3 regions of the Mesorhizobium sp. XAP4 genome follow, and region 2 is predicted to be linked to each of the others. Evidence: predicted binding sites of a transcription regulator. Region 2 holds the regulator's gene; each other region holds the start of a gene.
The links. Region 2 encodes LexA, which represses DNA repair genes until DNA is damaged. Its sites were predicted from a motif close to TGTTCNNNNTGTGTTCNG; they were not measured.

Region 1 (5,581 bases), on a different contig from region 2:
CCGCCACCCCGGCGCATGAGCTCGGCGCCGTCGTCATCACGGAATTGCTGTCGCGTGCCGGCGTCGAACCAGGCGAGGTCGACGAGGTCATCCTCGGCCAGGTGCTGACCGCCGCGCAAGGCCAGAACCCGGCCCGCCAGGCGTCGATCAATGCCGGCCTGCCCAAGGAAACCACCGCCTGGGGCCTCAATCAGGTTTGCGGCTCGGGCCTGCGCGCCATCGCGCTCGGCATGCAGCAGATCGCCATCGGCGATGCCAAGGTGATCGTCGCCGGAGGCCAGGAATCGATGTCGCTTTCGACGCATGCCCAGCACCTGCGCGCCGGCGTCAAGATGGGCGACTTCAAGCTGATCGACACCATGATCAAGGACGGGCTGTGGGACGCCTTCAACGGTTACCACATGGGCAACACAGCCGAAAACGTCGCGCGTCAGTTCCAGATCACCCGCGAAGACCAGGACCAGTTCGCGCTCGCCTCGCAAAACAAGGCCGAGGCCGCGCAGAAGGCCGGCAAGTTCAAGGACGAGATCGTCGCCGTCACCATCAAGGGCAAGAAGGGCGACACCATCGTCGACCAGGACGAATACATCCGCCACGGCGCCACGATCGACGCCATGACCAAGCTGAAACCGGCTTTCGACAAGGACGGCACGGTAACCGCCGCCAATGCCTCCGGCATCAATGACGGCGCCGCCGGCGCGCTGCTGATGAGCGAAGCGGAAGCGGTGAGGCGCGGCATCACCCCGCTGGCGCGCATCGTGTCCTGGGCAACCGCCGGCGTCGATCCGCAGATCATGGGCACCGGACCCATTCCCGCCTCGCGCAAGGCCTTGGAAAAGGCCGGCTGGTCGGTCGGCGATCTCGACCTGGTCGAGGCCAACGAAGCCTTTGCGGCGCAGGCCTGCGCCGTCAACAAGGACATGGGCTGGGATCCCTCGATCGTCAACGTCAATGGCGGCGCCATCGCCATCGGCCATCCGATCGGTGCGTCCGGCGCTCGCGTCTTCAACACGCTGGTCTTCGAAATGCGCCGGCGCGGCGCCAAGAAGGGTCTCGCTACCCTGTGCATCGGCGGCGGCATGGGCGTCGCCATGTGTGTCGAAGCACTCTGAAGAAAGTCACTAAACGGGCGGTGCATGCATGTCGCCCAAAAGTGCGCAGCGGTTTTGGGAACACCGACATGCATAAAACCAAACATCTGAAGCGCATCGCCTGAATCTACTTCAGCGCGACGCGCTTTAGCCGCCCGTTCTGTATCCAGTGCCTGCCAAGCCCGACAACAGGGCGATATCAAAAAAGGGGAAATGCATGACCAAGGTAGCAATCGTCACAGGCGGATCGCGCGGCATCGGCGCGGCGATCTCGATCGCATTGAAGACCGTCGGCTATTCGGTTGCGGCGAACTATGCCGGCAATGACGCCGCAGCGGCGAAATTCAAGGCTGAGACCGGCATTCCGGTCTACAAATGGTCGGTCGCCGACTATGATGCCTGCGCCGCCGGCATCAAGCAGGTCGAGGCCGATCTCGGCCCGGTCTCGGTGCTGGTCAACAATGCCGGCATCACCCGCGACGCCATGTTCCACAAGATCACGCGCGAGCAGTGGAAAGAGGTCATCGACACCAACCTGTCCGGCGTCTTCAACATGACGCATCCGCTGTGGAGCGGGATGCGCGACCGCAAGTTCGGCCGCATCATCACCATCTCCTCGATCAACGGCCAGAAGGGCCAGGCCGGCCAGGTCAACTATTCCGCCGCCAAGGCCGGCGATATCGGTTTCAGCAAGGCTCTCGCCCAAGAGGGGGCGCGCGCCGGCATCACGGTCAACGTCATCTGTCCCGGCTATATCGCCACCGAGATGGTCAAGGCGATCGACGAGAAGGTGCTCAACGAGCGCATCATTCCCCAGATTCCTGTCGGCCGCCTCGGTGAGCCCGAGGAAATCGCGCGCTGCGTCGTCTTCCTCGCATCCGAAGATGCCGGCTTCATCACCGGCTCGACCATCACGGCCAATGGCGGCCAGTATTTCGCCTGACGACGGCGATGTAGGCGCAGAGATCGACGGGCCGGCGCGCCGGCCCGTTTTCGTTGGCGCCATGGTCCTTCGAAGTGACAGCACGGCTGCTGACCCAATCCGGCACGCAGAGGTTAACAGCGGCCCGGCCGGCCTGTGCGAAACCTGCTTCCAAGCCTGTGGATTCTCGGTGGATAAGCTGTTCACAACACAAGATATTGGGGTGAACAAAACGGGAAAATTCCGCTATCGCTGATTCGTCGCCGATTCGTTCCGGCTTTGAGCTGAACGTTAACGACGACAGCCTGAATCCCCTGCCAATTGCTTAACGCGGATTAAGAAAGATCAACAATTTCATAGCCTTGGTCGAGGCATGCCAAGCCACTGTGATCGTTTATCGACAAAGGTTAATGGCAATGCCCTCTTAGCACGAAACGGGCCAGTTCAGCGATTCAGCATGTGGTGCGTGTCGCGGCCGTGAAATCCACATATAGCCGTGAACAAAAGCTGAATCTGCAGGAGTCACTGATTCGTCGCCGATTCGTTCCAGACTCGTTCTATCCGTTAATCCGCATCTGATTGAGAGCTTGACAGAACCACCTTCTGGCTGCCGACGGAACATTCCGCTTTCGCTTCGCGCCCGAAATCCCTATGTGTCGCCTGTCATACGCGCCATTTGAGGCACGCTCCCGACAACCAGAGGCCAGAAGCCTTATCTCCAGGTCCCGGAAGCCTTATTCTAGGTTGATGAACATCCAGCCCAAACACACTGAGCCGCTGATCCTGTCGGGCCGCGACGTGACCGCCGTTCTCGGGCCGACCAACACCGGCAAGACCCATCTCGCCATCGAGCGCATGGTGGCGCATGAGAGTGGAATCATCGGCCTGCCGCTCAGGCTTCTGGCGCGCGAGGTCTACGCCCGCGTCTGCGAGAAGGTCGGCGCCCACAAGGTTGCGCTGATTACCGGCGAGGAAAAGATCCAGCCACCGGGCGCCAAATATTCGGTCTGCACCGTCGAGGCCATGCCGCGCGAGACCGACGCCGCCTTCGTCGCCATCGACGAGGTGCAGCTCGCCGGCGACCTCGAGCGCGGCCACATCTTCACCGATCGCATCCTGCACCTGCGCGGCCGCCAGGAAACGCTGCTGCTGGGCGCCGCCACCATGCAAAGTATCCTGCAGCGCCTGCTGAGGGGTGTCTCGGTGGTGACGCGGCCGAGGCTGTCGCATCTTGCCTATGCCGGCTCCAAGAAGCTGACCCGCCTGCCGCGGCGCACGGCGATCGTCGCCTTTTCCGCCGACGAGGTCTACGCCATCGCCGAGTTGATCCGCCGCCAGCAGGGCGGTGCCGCCGTCGTGCTCGGCGCGCTCTCGCCGCGCACCCGCAACGCCCAGGTGGCGCTGTTCCAGTCCGGCGATGTCGACTACCTCATCGCCACCGATGCCATCGGCATGGGTCTCAACCTCGATCTCGACCACGTCGCCTTCGCCCAGAATCGCAAGTTCGACGGCTTCCAGTACCGCAATCTGACGGCGGCCGAGCTTGGCCAGATCGCCGGCCGCGCCGGCCGGCATCTGCGCGACGGCACGTTCGGTGTCACCGGCCAGGTCGACCCGCTGGACGAGGATCTGATCAAGAAGATCGAAGGCCACGACTTCGACCCGGTGAAGGTGCTGCAATGGCGCACCGCACATTTCGACTTTGCCAGCCTCGACGCGCTGAAGCGCTCGATCGAAACCAACGCCCCGGTCGAGGGACTGACACGGGCATTGCCTGCCGTCGATGCACAGGCGCTCGAGCATCTGTCGCGCGACGAGGACATCCGCGCACTCACCACCAATGCCAAGCGCGTGGCGCTGCTGTGGGAAGCCTGCGCGCTGCCCGACTACCGCAGGATCGCGCCGGCCCAGCATGCCGACCTCATTGCCTCGATCTACACGGACCTCGCACGCCACGGCCATGTCGACGAGAATTACATGGCCGAGCAGGTGCGCCGCGCCGACACAACAGAGGGCGACATTGATACGCTCTCGCATCGCATTGCCCAGATCCGCACCTGGACATTCGTGTCGAACCGGCCCGGCTGGCTGGCCGATCAGGCACACTGGCAGGAAAAGACGCGCGAAATCGAAGACAGATTGTCGGATGCGCTGCATGAGCGGTTGACGAAACGCTTCGTAGACCGCAGGACTTCCGTCCTCATGCGGCGCCTTAGAGAAAATACCATGCCTGAAGCCGAAATTAGTTCTACCGGAACCGTCCTTGTCGAAGGCCACCATGTCGGCGAGCTGCAAGGGTTCCGCTTCACCGCCGACCAGACCGCCGGCGGCGAAGACGCCAAGGCGGTGCGCACCGCTGCCCAGAAGGCGCTGGCCGCCGAGTTCGAGGCGCGCGCCGAACGCTTCGGCGCCTCGGCCAATGGCGATATCGCGCTCGGGTCAGATGGCACGCTGCGCTGGATCGGTGCGCCGATCGGCACGCTTGTATCAGGCGAAGACGCGCTGAAGCCGCGGCTGGTGCTGCTGGCCGACGAACAACTGACCGGCCCGGCGCGCGACAAGGTCGCCGCACGTGCCGAGCGTTTCGTCAATTTCCAGATCGAGTCGCTGCTGAAGCCGCTGGTCGACTTGAAAAACGCCGACCAGATTTCCGGCATCGGCCGTGGCATCGCCTTCCAGCTGGTCGAGAATTTCGGCCTCATCAACCGCCGCGACATCGCCGAGGAGATGAAGTCGCTCGACCAGGAAGGTCGCGCAGCCCTTCGCCGGCTTGGCGTGCGCTTCGGCGCCTACCATGTCTTCGTGCCGGCGCTGATCAAGCCGGCGCCTGCCGGGCTGGTGACGCTGCTGTGGGCGCTGAAGAACGACGGCAAGGACAAGCCAGGTTTTGGCGACGTGGTCCATGCGCTCGCCTCGGGTCGCACCTCGGTGGTCATCGACCCGGCCTTCGACAAGACCTTCTACAAGCTTGCCGGCTACCGCAATCTCGGCCGTCGCGCCGTGCGCATCGACATCCTGGAACGGCTGGCGGATCTGATCCGCCCGGCGACCAACTGGAAGCCCGGTCTCGGCCAGCGCCCGGACGGCGCCTATGACGGCCAGTCCTTCATGGTGACGCCGCCGATGATGTCGATCCTCGGCGCCACCGCGGACGACATGGAAGAGATCCTCAAAGGTCTCGGCTACCGTGCCGAGCCGAAGCCGGCCGTCGAGGTAAAGGCGCGGCTCGAAGCACAGGACAATGCCGCGCGCGAAGCAGCGATGGCGAAGCTTGCGGCGGAAGAGGCTGCACGAGCCGAGCAGACCAAGGCGGCGGACGCCGCAGCAGAGGCAGCAGTCGAAGGGTCGGAGCCGGCATCGGACGCAGTGGCCGTTTCGGAAACGGCGACCGAAATCACCTCCGACGCCGCGGCGGAACCTGCTGCGCCTGCCGTGGAAGAACAGGCGGACGCTCCGGTCGAAACCGTGCAAGACGAAGCGCCTGTTGCCGAGGCTGCTGCTGAACCGGAACCGGTTGAACCGCAGGCAGAGGCTGAAGCTGCCGAGACTGAAGCCGCAGCGGCAGAAG
Region 2 (5,581 bases):
GAGCTCGATCGTGCCGCTCTCGACAAGCCGGTGACATTCACCGCCGTCAACACCGGCCGCGACGATGTCGCGCTGCTCGGCTTCACCTCGGGCACGACAGGCGTGCCGAAGGCGACGATGCATTTCCACCGCGACCTCCTGATCATCGCCGACGCCTATGCCCGCGAAATCCTGGAGGTGACGCCGGACGACATCTTCGTCGGCTCGCCGCCGCTGGCCTTCACTTTCGGCCTTGGCGGGCTCGCTATCTTTCCCCTGCGCTTCGGTGCGGCGGCGACGCTGCTGGAGCAGGCGACGCCACCCAACATGATCCACATCATCGAGACCTACAAAGCCACGATCTCCTTCACCGCGCCGACTGCCTACCGCGCCATGCTGAAGGCCATGGATGAAGGTGCCGATTTGTCTTCGCTGCGGGTTGCCGTTTCAGCCGGCGAAACCTTGCCCGCTCCGGTTTTCGAAGAGTGGACGCAAAAGACCGGCAAGCCGATCCTCGACGGCATCGGCGCCACCGAAATGCTGCACATCTTCATCTCCAACCGCTTTGGCGACATGAAGCCCGCGTCGACCGGCAAGCCGGTCGGCGGCTACGAGGCGCGCATCGTCGACGACGAGATGCGCGAAGTACCGCGCGGCGCGACCGGCAGGCTGGCGGTGCGCGGCCCGACCGGCTGCCGCTACATGGCCGATATCAGGCAGAAGGACTACGTGCGCGACGGCTGGAACATCACCGGCGACACCTTCACGCAGGACGAGGACGGCTTCTTCCATTTCGCCGCGCGCTCCGACGATATGATCGTCAGCGCCGGCTACAACATTGCCGGCCCCGAGGTCGAGGCCGCACTTCTGTCACATCCCGACGTCGCCGAATGCGCGGTGATCGGCGCCGAGGACGCCGAGCGCGGCCAGATCGTCGAGGCGCATGTCGTGCTGGTGCAGGGCGTGGCGCCTGACGCATTGACCACCAAGCGCCTGCAGGACCATGTCAAGGCGACGATCGCGCCCTACAAATACCCGCGATCGGTGAAATTCATTGCTGCTTTGCCCAAGACCCAGACCGGCAAGATCCAGCGCTTCCGGCTGCGCACGGAGAAAGTCAATTGAGCGAGCCCTACGATCCGGCGTCCGAAGGCGCACAGATGTCGTTCAACGAGCGCATGTCGTACAGCGACTATCTGCACCTGGAGAAAGTGCTGGAGGCGCAGACGCCGCTGTCGTCGGCGCATGACGAGATGCTGTTCATCATCCAGCACCAGACCTCGGAACTGTGGATGAAGCTCGCTTTGCACGAGATTGGCGCCGCGATCCGCTCGATCCGCGCCGACCGGCTTGAGCCGAGCTTCAAGATGCTGTCGCGAGTCGCGCGCATCTTCGAGCAGCTGAACAATGCCTGGGATGTGCTGCGGACGATGACGCCCAGCGAATACACCCAGTTTCGCGACGCGCTCGGCCAGTCCTCGGGTTTCCAGTCCTGGCAGTATCGCGCCATCGAGTTCATGGCCGGCAACCGCAACCTGGCCATGCTCGGCCCTCACAAGCATCGGCCTGACCTCAGCGGAAAGCTGGAAGCCATCCTGGCCGAGCCATCGCTCTACGACGAAGCGCTGCTGCTTTTGGCGCGCCACGGATTCGACATCGGTGCCGATGCCAGGCGCACGGACTGGCGTGAGACGCGAACCGAGAATGAAGAGGTCCTGGTCGCCTGGCAGACCATCTACCGCGATCCGCAGCGCTACTGGATGTTCTACGAACTGGCCGAGAAGCTGGTCGACTTCGAGGATTATTTCCGCCGCTGGCGCTTCAACCACGTCACCACGGTGGAGCGCATCATCGGTCTGAAGCGCGGCACCGGCGGCACGTCGGGCGCTTCGTATCTGAAGAAAATGCTCGAGGTCGTGCTGTTTCCGGAGCTGTGGACGGTCCGCACCCGGCTCTGACATCATCGAAATGAGAACAGGCTCACCGAAGGGACGCTCTGTGGCGGAAACCCCTTCGCGAACAACCGGGGACTGACCATGAGTGGAATTCCTGATCTCGCCGCAGTCGAAGCGATGGATGCCACGGATCCGCTGCGGGCCATGCGCGACCGTTTCATTCTGCCGGAGGGGGTGATCTATCTCGACGGCAATTCACTGGGGGCAGCATCTCATGCCGTTTTCGGCGAGCTGCAGCAGGCGGCGACGCAGGAATGGGCCCGAGATCTTATCCGAGCCTGGAACACGGCCGGATGGTTCGAGATGCCGATCGAACTCGGCGACCAGCTCGGACGCCTGATAGGAGCCGCGGCCGGCCAGACCGTTGTCTGCGACACGACATCGATCAACATCTACAAGGTGCTGCACGCAGCGATGGAGATGCGGCCCGGCCGGTCAGCCATCGTCGCCGAAGGTGACAGTTTTCCCACCGACCTGTACATCGCCGAAGGCGTGGCCTCGACCCGGGATGGCGTCCTGCTGCGCCTCGCGGGCGTCGACGCGCCGACCATCGAAGATCTGATCGACGAAAACGTCGCGGTGGTGCTGGTCAACCACGTCAATTACAAATCGGGTGAACTGCGCGACATGGCGGCGCTGACGCGCAGGGCTCATGCGGCCGGAGCGCTGATCGTCTGGGATCTCTGCCACACCGCCGGCGCCCTGCCCGTCGAGCTCGATCAGGCAAATGCCGATTTCGCTGTCGGCTGCACGTACAAGTACCTCAACGGCGGTCCGGGCGCGCCGGCCTTCATCTATGCCGCGCAGCGCCACCACGGCGATATCAGCCAGCCGCTCAGCGGCTGGTGGGGCCATGCGCGGCCCTTTGCCTTCGAACGGGGTTATGTTGCCGGCACCGGCATCCGCCGTTTTCTGTGCGGTACGCAACCGGTCCTGTCGATGCGGGCGCTCAAAGGCGCGCTTGCCATCTGGAGCGACGTCGACATGGCGGCATTGCGAAAGAAGAGCGTCGCGCAGACAGAACTGTTCATCCAGCTCGTCGAAGCCAAGTGCGGCGCCTACGGTCTCACGCTGGAGACCACCCGCGACGCGACCAGGCGCGGCAGCCAGGTGTCGTTCCTTCACGACCATGGCTATCAAATCATGCGGGCGCTGATCGAGCGCGGGGTGATCGGTGACTTCCGCGCACCGTCGACCATCCGCTTCGGCTTCACGCCGCTCTATGTCAGCTACAAGGATGTGTGGCTGGCGGTTGAGGTTCTGGAAGATATTCTGCGCACGGGTGCATGGAAGGACCAGCGTTTCGCCGTCAAGGAAGCCGTTACCTGACGCACCGATCCCGGCGATCCGCCGTCGCTGCCCTCACTGCCTGGCAAATGACGGAGAGCTGAATTTCCAGCCAAAATGCCCAACTGACGTTGGCGTTTTGGCTCCGTTTCGTTCACGGCCAACGAACGTCCCGAAGGTTGCAATCGCCCCTTGTCGAGGTCGATCGACAGATAATGCCAAGCTTTGGTAGAGGATAAGCCACAGGTCATTAACCATAACAATTTCAATGTGAGCAGGCGCATTGCCGAAGGTGGCGCCCGTGGATCGTAACCCGCTGGCAAGCGCCAAATAATTTCAGCAGCCTTAACAAATTCATTAAACTTTAAACGGTTGCAGAACACAACTGGAACAGATAGTGTTTGTTCTGGGTTTGTTTTTCGATTCTGGTTTCAGGGAACCTGGGGGCCGCCATGCTGACACGCAAGCAACATGAACTGCTGATGTTCATCCATGAACGCCTGAAGGAGAGCGGCATTCCGCCATCCTTCGACGAGATGAAGGAGGCGCTCGACCTTGCCTCCAAATCCGGGATTCATCGGCTGATCACGGCCCTTGAGGAGCGCGGCTTTATCCGCCGGCTGCCCAATCGGGCCCGCGCGCTGGAAGTGCTGCGGCTGCCGGACTCCATCGCGCCAGGCCTCAATGCGGCAAAGAAGTTTTCGCCAAGCGTCATCCAGGGCAGTCTTGGTCAGGGTGGTGCTCTTGGCCGGCAGATCAAGCCGGCGCCTTCGCGGATGCCTTCGCCCGGCAATGACGACGATGCGGTCTCTGCCGTTTCGATCCCGGTCATGGGTCGCATCGCCGCCGGCGTGCCGATCGATGCCATCCAGCATCAGACGCATTCGATTTCGGTGCCGCCGGACATGATCATGGGCGGCGCGCACTATGCGCTGGAGGTCAAGGGCGATTCGATGATCGAGGCCGGCATCTTCGACGGCGACACCGTTATCATCCGTAACGCCGATACGGCCAGCCCCGGCGAGATCATCGTGGCGCTGGTCGATGAAGAGGAAGCGACGCTGAAGCGGTTCCGCCGCAAGGGCGCCTCGATTGCCCTCGAAGCCGCCAATCCAGCCTATGAGACACGGATTTTCGGGCCCGACAGGGTCAAGGTGCAAGGCAAGCTCGTCGGCCTGATCCGTCGCTACTGAGACGGCTGTGGGTTGACCACTGGCTTCTCGGGTTTCTTGAAGGGGGCCAGCCCCCTCGCCTCGCGAGAGTATTTGCGTTGCGTGTGCCAGGGCCGATATGGGCTGTCCACGGCGAAGCTGATCGTCGCCGGCGTGGTCGCCGATTGGCGATCGAAGAAGACCGCGGCACTGCCTTTGCGAGCCAGTTGCCGCTTGGTGATGACGAGAACCAGCGGGTTGTGACAGGCGTCATAGGCGGTGGCATCGTTGACGACGATCAGATCGGCGAAGCCGCAGGCTTTCCAGGTGTCCTTGCGGTCCTCGACATAGGCAATGATCGCACCGGACATGTGCCTGGCCACGCAAACGCCTGAGGAGCAATAGAACGGCGATCCCGGCGGTAGCTCAACGGCATCCGCTACGTCGAATTGCCCATCGCTGTTGTCGAACACTTCCGGAACGACGATGGTTTCCGATGTCAGCGCGCGTTTCCAGTTGTCGACGGTGAATTCGTTCGGCCGTTGCCGGCTAACGGCAAGCTCACCGCCACCGATCGGCAACGCCACCAGCCGGGCGTCTTCCGAGATCAGCACATCGGGCGTGCGCGTATCCGAGACGGTCAGCAAGCCTGCCAACGCGAATGGCAGAGCCGCGATCCGCAGCCATGTCGTCGCCATCGTCGCGATGACCAGGGCAATGGCCACCAGCAGGACCGACTGTTGCGAAATCAGCCCGACCCCATCGACAGGCGAACGCTCGGAGATCCAGCCTGATATGGCGATCATCATCGTCAGGCCCTTGCCCATCAGGTAGAGAGCTGGCCAATCCAATCCGAAAGGCATCAGCAGCGCGCTGGCGACGGCCAGGAACATGACGACGGTGACGATCGGCATAACCGCGAGATTGGCGAACAGGCTGAGCGGCGACACACGCTGAAAATGCCAGATGGCAAACAGCGTCGTGGCGCTGCCGGCGATGATCGAGGTCATGGCCAGACCGATTGCCGCCAGCAGGAATTTTCGTGTCAGGAACCCGGGCAAGGATCGCTTCGGCGGTGGCGTTCTTGCTTTTCCCGCGCGGTGATCCGCCCAGCCGGCATAAGCGCCGACCAGAGCCGCGGTCGCGGCGAAAGACATTTGAAAACTCGGGCCGACCACCTCATGCGGCGACACCACGATGACGGCGATC
Region 3 (5,581 bases), on a different contig from region 2:
CTGCGTCAGGTCGAGCGGGAAGCCATAGGTGTCGTAGAGCTTGAAGGCCGTCTCGCCATCCAGCATGTCGCCGGCATGCAGCGTTTCGGTCGCCTCGGAAAGCAGGCCGAGGCCGCGCACCAGCGTCTTGCGAAACCTGGTCTCCTCGAGCTTCAGCGTCTCGGTGATCAATTGTTCGCCGCGCAGCAGTTCCGGATAGGCCTGGCCCATTTCGCGCACCAGCGCCGGCACCAGCTTCCACATCAGCGGTTCGTTGGCACCGAGCAGCTGTGCATGGCGCATGGCGCGGCGCATGATGCGGCGCAGGACGTAGCCCCTGCCTTCGTTCGAGGGCAGCACGCCATCGGCGACCAGGAAGGAGGACGAGCGCAGATGATCGGCAATGACCCGGTAGGAGGCGACCGTCTCCTTGTCGGGACCATGCCCGATCGCGGACGAGGCCGCGTCGATCAGGTGACGGAACAGATCGGTCTCGAAGACGCTTTCCACCCCTTGCAGGATGGACGCCATGCGCTCCAGGCCCATGCCGGTGTCGATCGAGGGGCGCGGCAGGTCGATGCGCTCCTCCTTCGTCACCTGTTCATACTGCATGAACACCAGGTTCCAGAATTCCAGGAAACGGTCGCCATCCTCCTCCGGGCTGCCGGGAGGGCCGCCCCAGATGTGCTCGCCGCGGTCGATGAAGATCTCCGAGCACGGCCCGCAGGGTCCGGTGTCGCCCATCGCCCAGAAATTGTCCGAGGTCGCGATGCGAATGATGCGGTCGTCGGAAAAACCGGCGATCTTCTTCCAGAAGCCGGCCGCCTCGTCATCCGTGTGATAGACGGTGACCAGCAGCTTGTCCTTGCTCAGCCCGAATTCCCTGGTGATCAGGTTCCAGGCAAGCTCGATGGCGCGCTCCTTGAAATAGTCGCCGAAGGAGAAGTTGCCGAGCATCTCGAAGAAGGTCAGATGACGCGCGGTGTAGCCGACATTGTCGAGATCGTTGTGCTTGCCGCCGGCGCGAACGCTCTTCTGGGCGGTCGAGGCGCGCGAATAGGGCCGCTTCTCCAGGCCGGTGAAGACGTTCTTGAACTGTACCATGCCGGCGTTGGTGAACATCAGCGTCGGGTCGTTGCGCGGCACCAGCGGACTCGACGCGACGATCTCGTGACCCTCCTTGCGGAAGTAGTCGAGAAATGTCGACCGGATTTCGTTCACGCCACTCATGAATGCTGCCTTTTCGGAAGGGCCGCCGGCAAACCGGCGGAAATGGGCTCTGCGTTTTAGAAGATTAGGACTTGGCCTTTTAGCCGCCGCGCTTCACCCTGTCCAGAAACACGGAATTGGTCCAATCCACGGCCTTTGCCGGCCGTTCGAACCGGCCTGTTTTCGCCGCCGAAACGCAAAACCGCCGGCACTGGGCCGGCGGTTTCAAAACGCATTAACGCGGAACTCGATTACTTAAGCCCGAGATAATAGAATGCGATTATGGCCGAACTCCGGCCGACCTCGCGAGTTGTCACATCGCGCCGGATTCCTCCTCGAACCCGTCGTCGCCACCTTCGGAGCCGCCATTCTCAAGGAACTTTTCGGCGATCAGCCCGGCATTCTGTCGGAGCGCCAGCTCGATCTCGCGTGCGGTGTCGGGATTGTCGCGCAGGAACAGTTTGGCATTCTCGCGGCCTTGGCCGAGACGCTGCGAATTGTAGGAGAACCAGGCGCCCGACTTCTCGACCACGCCGGCCTTGACGCCGAGATCGACCAGTTCGCCGGTCTTGGACACGCCTTCACCATACATGATGTCGAACTCGACCACCTTGAAGGGCGGCGCCAGCTTGTTCTTGACCACCTTGACGCGGGTCTGGTTGCCGACGACTTCGTCGCGGTCCTTGACCGAGCCGATGCGGCGGATGTCGAGGCGCACCGATGCGTAGAATTTCAGCGCGTTGCCGCCGGTCGTCGTCTCGGGCGAACCGAACATGACGCCGATCTTCATGCGGATCTGGTTGATGAAGATGACCATGGTGTTGGAGCGCGAGATCGAGGCGGTCAGCTTGCGCAGCGCCTGGCTCATCAGGCGGGCCTGCAGGCCGGGCAGCGAATCACCCATCTCGCCTTCGATTTCGGCACGTGGCGTCAGCGCCGCGACCGAATCGACCACCAGCACGTCGATGGCGCCGGAGCGCACCAGCGTGTCGCAGATTTCCAGCGCCTGCTCACCGGTGTCGGGCTGCGAAATCAGCAGGTTTTCGAGATCGACGCCAAGCTTGCGGGCATAGACCGGATCAAGCGCGTGCTCGGCATCGACGAAAGCGCAGATGCCGCCCTTCTTCTGGGCTTCGGCCACGGTGTGCAGGGCCAGCGTCGTCTTGCCCGAGCTTTCCGGCCCGTAGATCTCGATGATGCGGCCGCGCGGCAGGCCACCGACGCCAAGCGCGATGTCGAGGCCAAGCGAGCCGGTCGGCACCGTTTCGATCTCGACGACCTGCTCGTTGGCGCCGAGCCGCATGATCGAGCCCTTGCCGAAAGCCCGCTCGATCTGCGACAGCGCCGCATCCAGAGCCTTTGATTTGTCCACTGCCTTGTCCTCTACCAGCCGCAAAGAATTCTGAGCCATGATACATCACCCCTTGGTCGTCAATGAAGGCCGGACAATCCGTAATCCCTGCCTATTTGTACCTTTTTTGTTCTCATTTGGCAAGAGGGATCAAATATCTGTTTTTTTGTCCAAGGATTCGATCAGGGATGCACCGCACGTTGGGCCAGACGGCCGGTTGTTTCGATCTGCCGAATCGCCGCCTTGCATGCGAAGCTCCGTCGCACAGCCTAGCGCTTGTGCGGCTGGAATAACAAAGGTCATATCGCCGGCATGCTGAAATCCGCGAAAATACTGGCCGTAGGCGGCGCCCATATCGACCGGCGGGGCCAGGTGTCCGGCGCTTACGTGCCCGCCGCCTCCAATCCGGGCACAATGCGCGAGGATGTCGGCGGCGGCGTCTTCAACGCTTTGCGCAGTGCCGTACGGCGCGGCGTCTCCGCGTCGCTGATGTCGGTGCGCGGCGGCGATGCCGCAGCCGACACGGTTTCGCGGGCCATTGCCGGGGCAGGCATTGCCGACCTGTCGGCGGTCTTCCTCGACCGCACGACGCCGAGCTACACGGCGCTGATCGACAGCGAGGGCGAACTGATCGTCGGCTTTGCCGACATGGCGCTCTATGATTTGGCGTTTCCCAAGCAGATTAGGCGCTCCAAGGTGCGGGAGGTGATCGCTGCCGCCGACGCGATCCTGTGCGACGCCAACCTGCCCTCTTCGGCGCTGGAACGGCTGGTCGCGCTCGCCGCGGGCAAGCCGGTTTTCGCGATTGCCATTTCGCCGGCCAAGGTGGTGCGGTTGCTACCGGTGCTGAAGGAGCTTTCGCTGGTCTTCATGAACCGGCGCGAGACCATGGCGCTGGCCGGCGTCGCCGCGAATGCCACGGAGCGCGAGGTCGTCGACGGGTTGCGATGCAGCGGCCTCGTCAGCGGCGTGGTGACGGCAGGCGGCGGGCCCATGCTGGGCTTCGATGAAGCCGGCGCCTTCTCGATCCAGCCGCCGCCACCAAGAAAAGTCGCCGACGTCACCGGCGCCGGCGATGCGCTGGCGGGCGCAACGGTCGCTGCCTTGCTGCGAGGACTGCCGTTGCGGGCAGCTCTGCGCGAAGGCATTGCCGGGGCGACGCTTGCCATCGAAAGCGCCGCCGCCGTTCCGGAGTTCACCGCGGCGAGCTTCGCGGAAGCGTTGGCTCTTGTGCCGGATGCCAGGGAAATGGCATGAGACCGGCGAATTCATAGTGCCGCGATGTTGCCGAGCGTCCGACGGACGCGCCGCATTCCGGATAGGAGACCTTGATGACCCCTGAGACCGCCCGCCCCTTCATCGACATCCACGCGCCGGTGGCGCAGGCCCTGGCCGACGGCCGGCCGGTGGTGGCGCTGGAAAGCACCATCATCACCCATGGCATGCCCTACCCCGACAATGGCGCCATGGCGGCCGATGTCGAAAAGATCATCAGCGATGGCGGCGCCGTGCCGGCGACGATCGCCGTGGTTGGCGGCCGCATCAAGATCGGGCTTTCGGACGGCGAGCGCGAATCGCTGGCGATGACGGGCGACGCGATGAAGCTGTCGCGCGCCGATCTCGGTTTTGCCGTGGCGCAAGGGCGCACCGGTGGCACCACGGTCGCCGCCACCATGATCGCGGCGCATATGGTCGGCATAAAAGTGTTCGCCACCGGCGGTATCGGCGGTGTGCACAAGGGCGCCGAAAAGAGCTTTGACATTTCCGCCGATCTCGACGAGCTGGCGCGCACCCCGGTGATTGTCGTCTCGGCCGGCGCCAAGGCCATCCTCGACATCGAAAAGACGCTGGAAGTGCTGGAGACGCGCGGCGTGCCGGTGATCGGCCATGGCTGCGAGACGATGCCGGCCTTCTGGTCCAGGCAATCGCCGTTCCGCGCGCCACTGACCTTGCACGAGCCGGAAGAGATCGCGCATTTCTACCAGACGAGGGCGGCACTAGGACTCGCCGGCGGCATGCTGATTGCCAATCCTGTGCCGGAAAACCAGGAAATCCCGGCTGCGGAGATGGCGGGCTATATCGACGCCGCGCAGAAGGCCGCCGAGGCACAACATGTCACCGGCAAGGCGGTGACGCCATTCCTGCTGGGAAAGATCCTCGAACTGACCGGCGGCAGGAGCCTGAAGACCAACATCGCGCTGGTGGAAAACAATGCACGGCTGGCGGCGAGGATAGCCAGGGCTCTGTAGGGTGGGATAGGCGTTCGGCAATGCACGGCTAAACGCAACCGCCGCGTTCCTTCTCGCGCCCCCCTCTGTCCTGCCGGACATCTGGGGGAGATTGGAAGCTTCGGCGCTCCGTTCATTCCTTCACCATCGAAAGATTGGCGAAGGTCGCGATGACGTCCGATCTCCCCCTTGAGGGGGAGATGTCCGGCAGGACAGATGGGGGGTTAACTCGCGCCAGCGCCCCAAGGCTGGCATCACTTCCCCGCCCGCCGCCCCGCCTCATAGGCCCGCCGTGCCCAGACCGTCATCTCGTCGGGATCATCGAAAGCGCTGTCGGGAACGCTCCAGTAGGGCATGGCGACCAGCTTGCCGTGGCGCGAGCCGGTATAGGTCCATTGCGTGCAGCCGGCGGCCTCGAACTCGGGCGCGCTTTGCTCGTCGGCTTTCAACAGCAATTCGCCACGCAGCACGATGGCGACGATGACGCCGTCGAAATAGATGCCCTTGCCGCCGAACAGTTTGCGGATGCTGACAGGGCCGAGACCCTCGAACAGTTCGGCGATGCGTTCATTGTCCATGCCGCGATCATGTCACCGGCATCTGGCCTTGTCATCGCCGCAACCAAAATCATGCTGACAGGTTGAGAGAGGTATCGGAGTTTTCCCGCCATGCCGCTTCTGCTGAAAGGGTCCTGTCGCTGCAATGCCGTGCGTTTCGAGGTGGAAAGCCACACGCCGGCGCCGTTCATGCTGTGCTACTGCTCCATCTGCCGCAAGCAGCAAGGCGGCGGCGGCTTCGCCATCAATCTCGGTGC

Region 1: a site for LexA is predicted at 2,556-2,573, ahead of P3C39_RS22210 (helicase-related protein). Genes of this name have one in related genera too.
Region 3: a site for LexA is predicted at 2,657-2,674, ahead of recA (recombinase RecA). Genes of this name have one in related genera too.

Annotation. Positions count from the first base shown of each region.
Region 1 is NZ_JARIXW010000005.1:175,935-181,515, reverse strand. It holds gene P3C39_RS22220 (acetyl-CoA C-acetyltransferase) at 1-1,112, shown strand, start outside; gene phbB (acetoacetyl-CoA reductase) at 1,309-2,034, shown strand; gene P3C39_RS22210 (helicase-related protein) at 2,761-5,581, shown strand, end outside.
Region 2 is NZ_JARIXW010000001.1:1,553,899-1,559,479, forward strand. It holds gene P3C39_RS07855 (AMP-binding protein) at 1-1,104, shown strand, start outside; gene kynA (tryptophan 2,3-dioxygenase) at 1,101-1,937, shown strand; gene kynU (kynureninase) at 2,016-3,263, shown strand; gene lexA (transcriptional repressor LexA) at 3,674-4,414, shown strand; gene P3C39_RS07875 (ComEC/Rec2 family competence protein) at 4,408-5,581, opposite strand, start outside.
Region 3 is NZ_JARIXW010000007.1:254,288-259,868, reverse strand. It holds gene alaS (alanine--tRNA ligase) at 1-1,209, opposite strand, end outside; gene recA (recombinase RecA) at 1,502-2,599, opposite strand; gene P3C39_RS27475 (carbohydrate kinase family protein) at 2,852-3,796, shown strand; gene P3C39_RS27470 (pseudouridine-5'-phosphate glycosidase) at 3,871-4,788, shown strand; gene P3C39_RS27465 (TfoX/Sxy family protein) at 5,022-5,345, opposite strand; gene P3C39_RS27460 (GFA family protein) at 5,436-5,581, shown strand, end outside.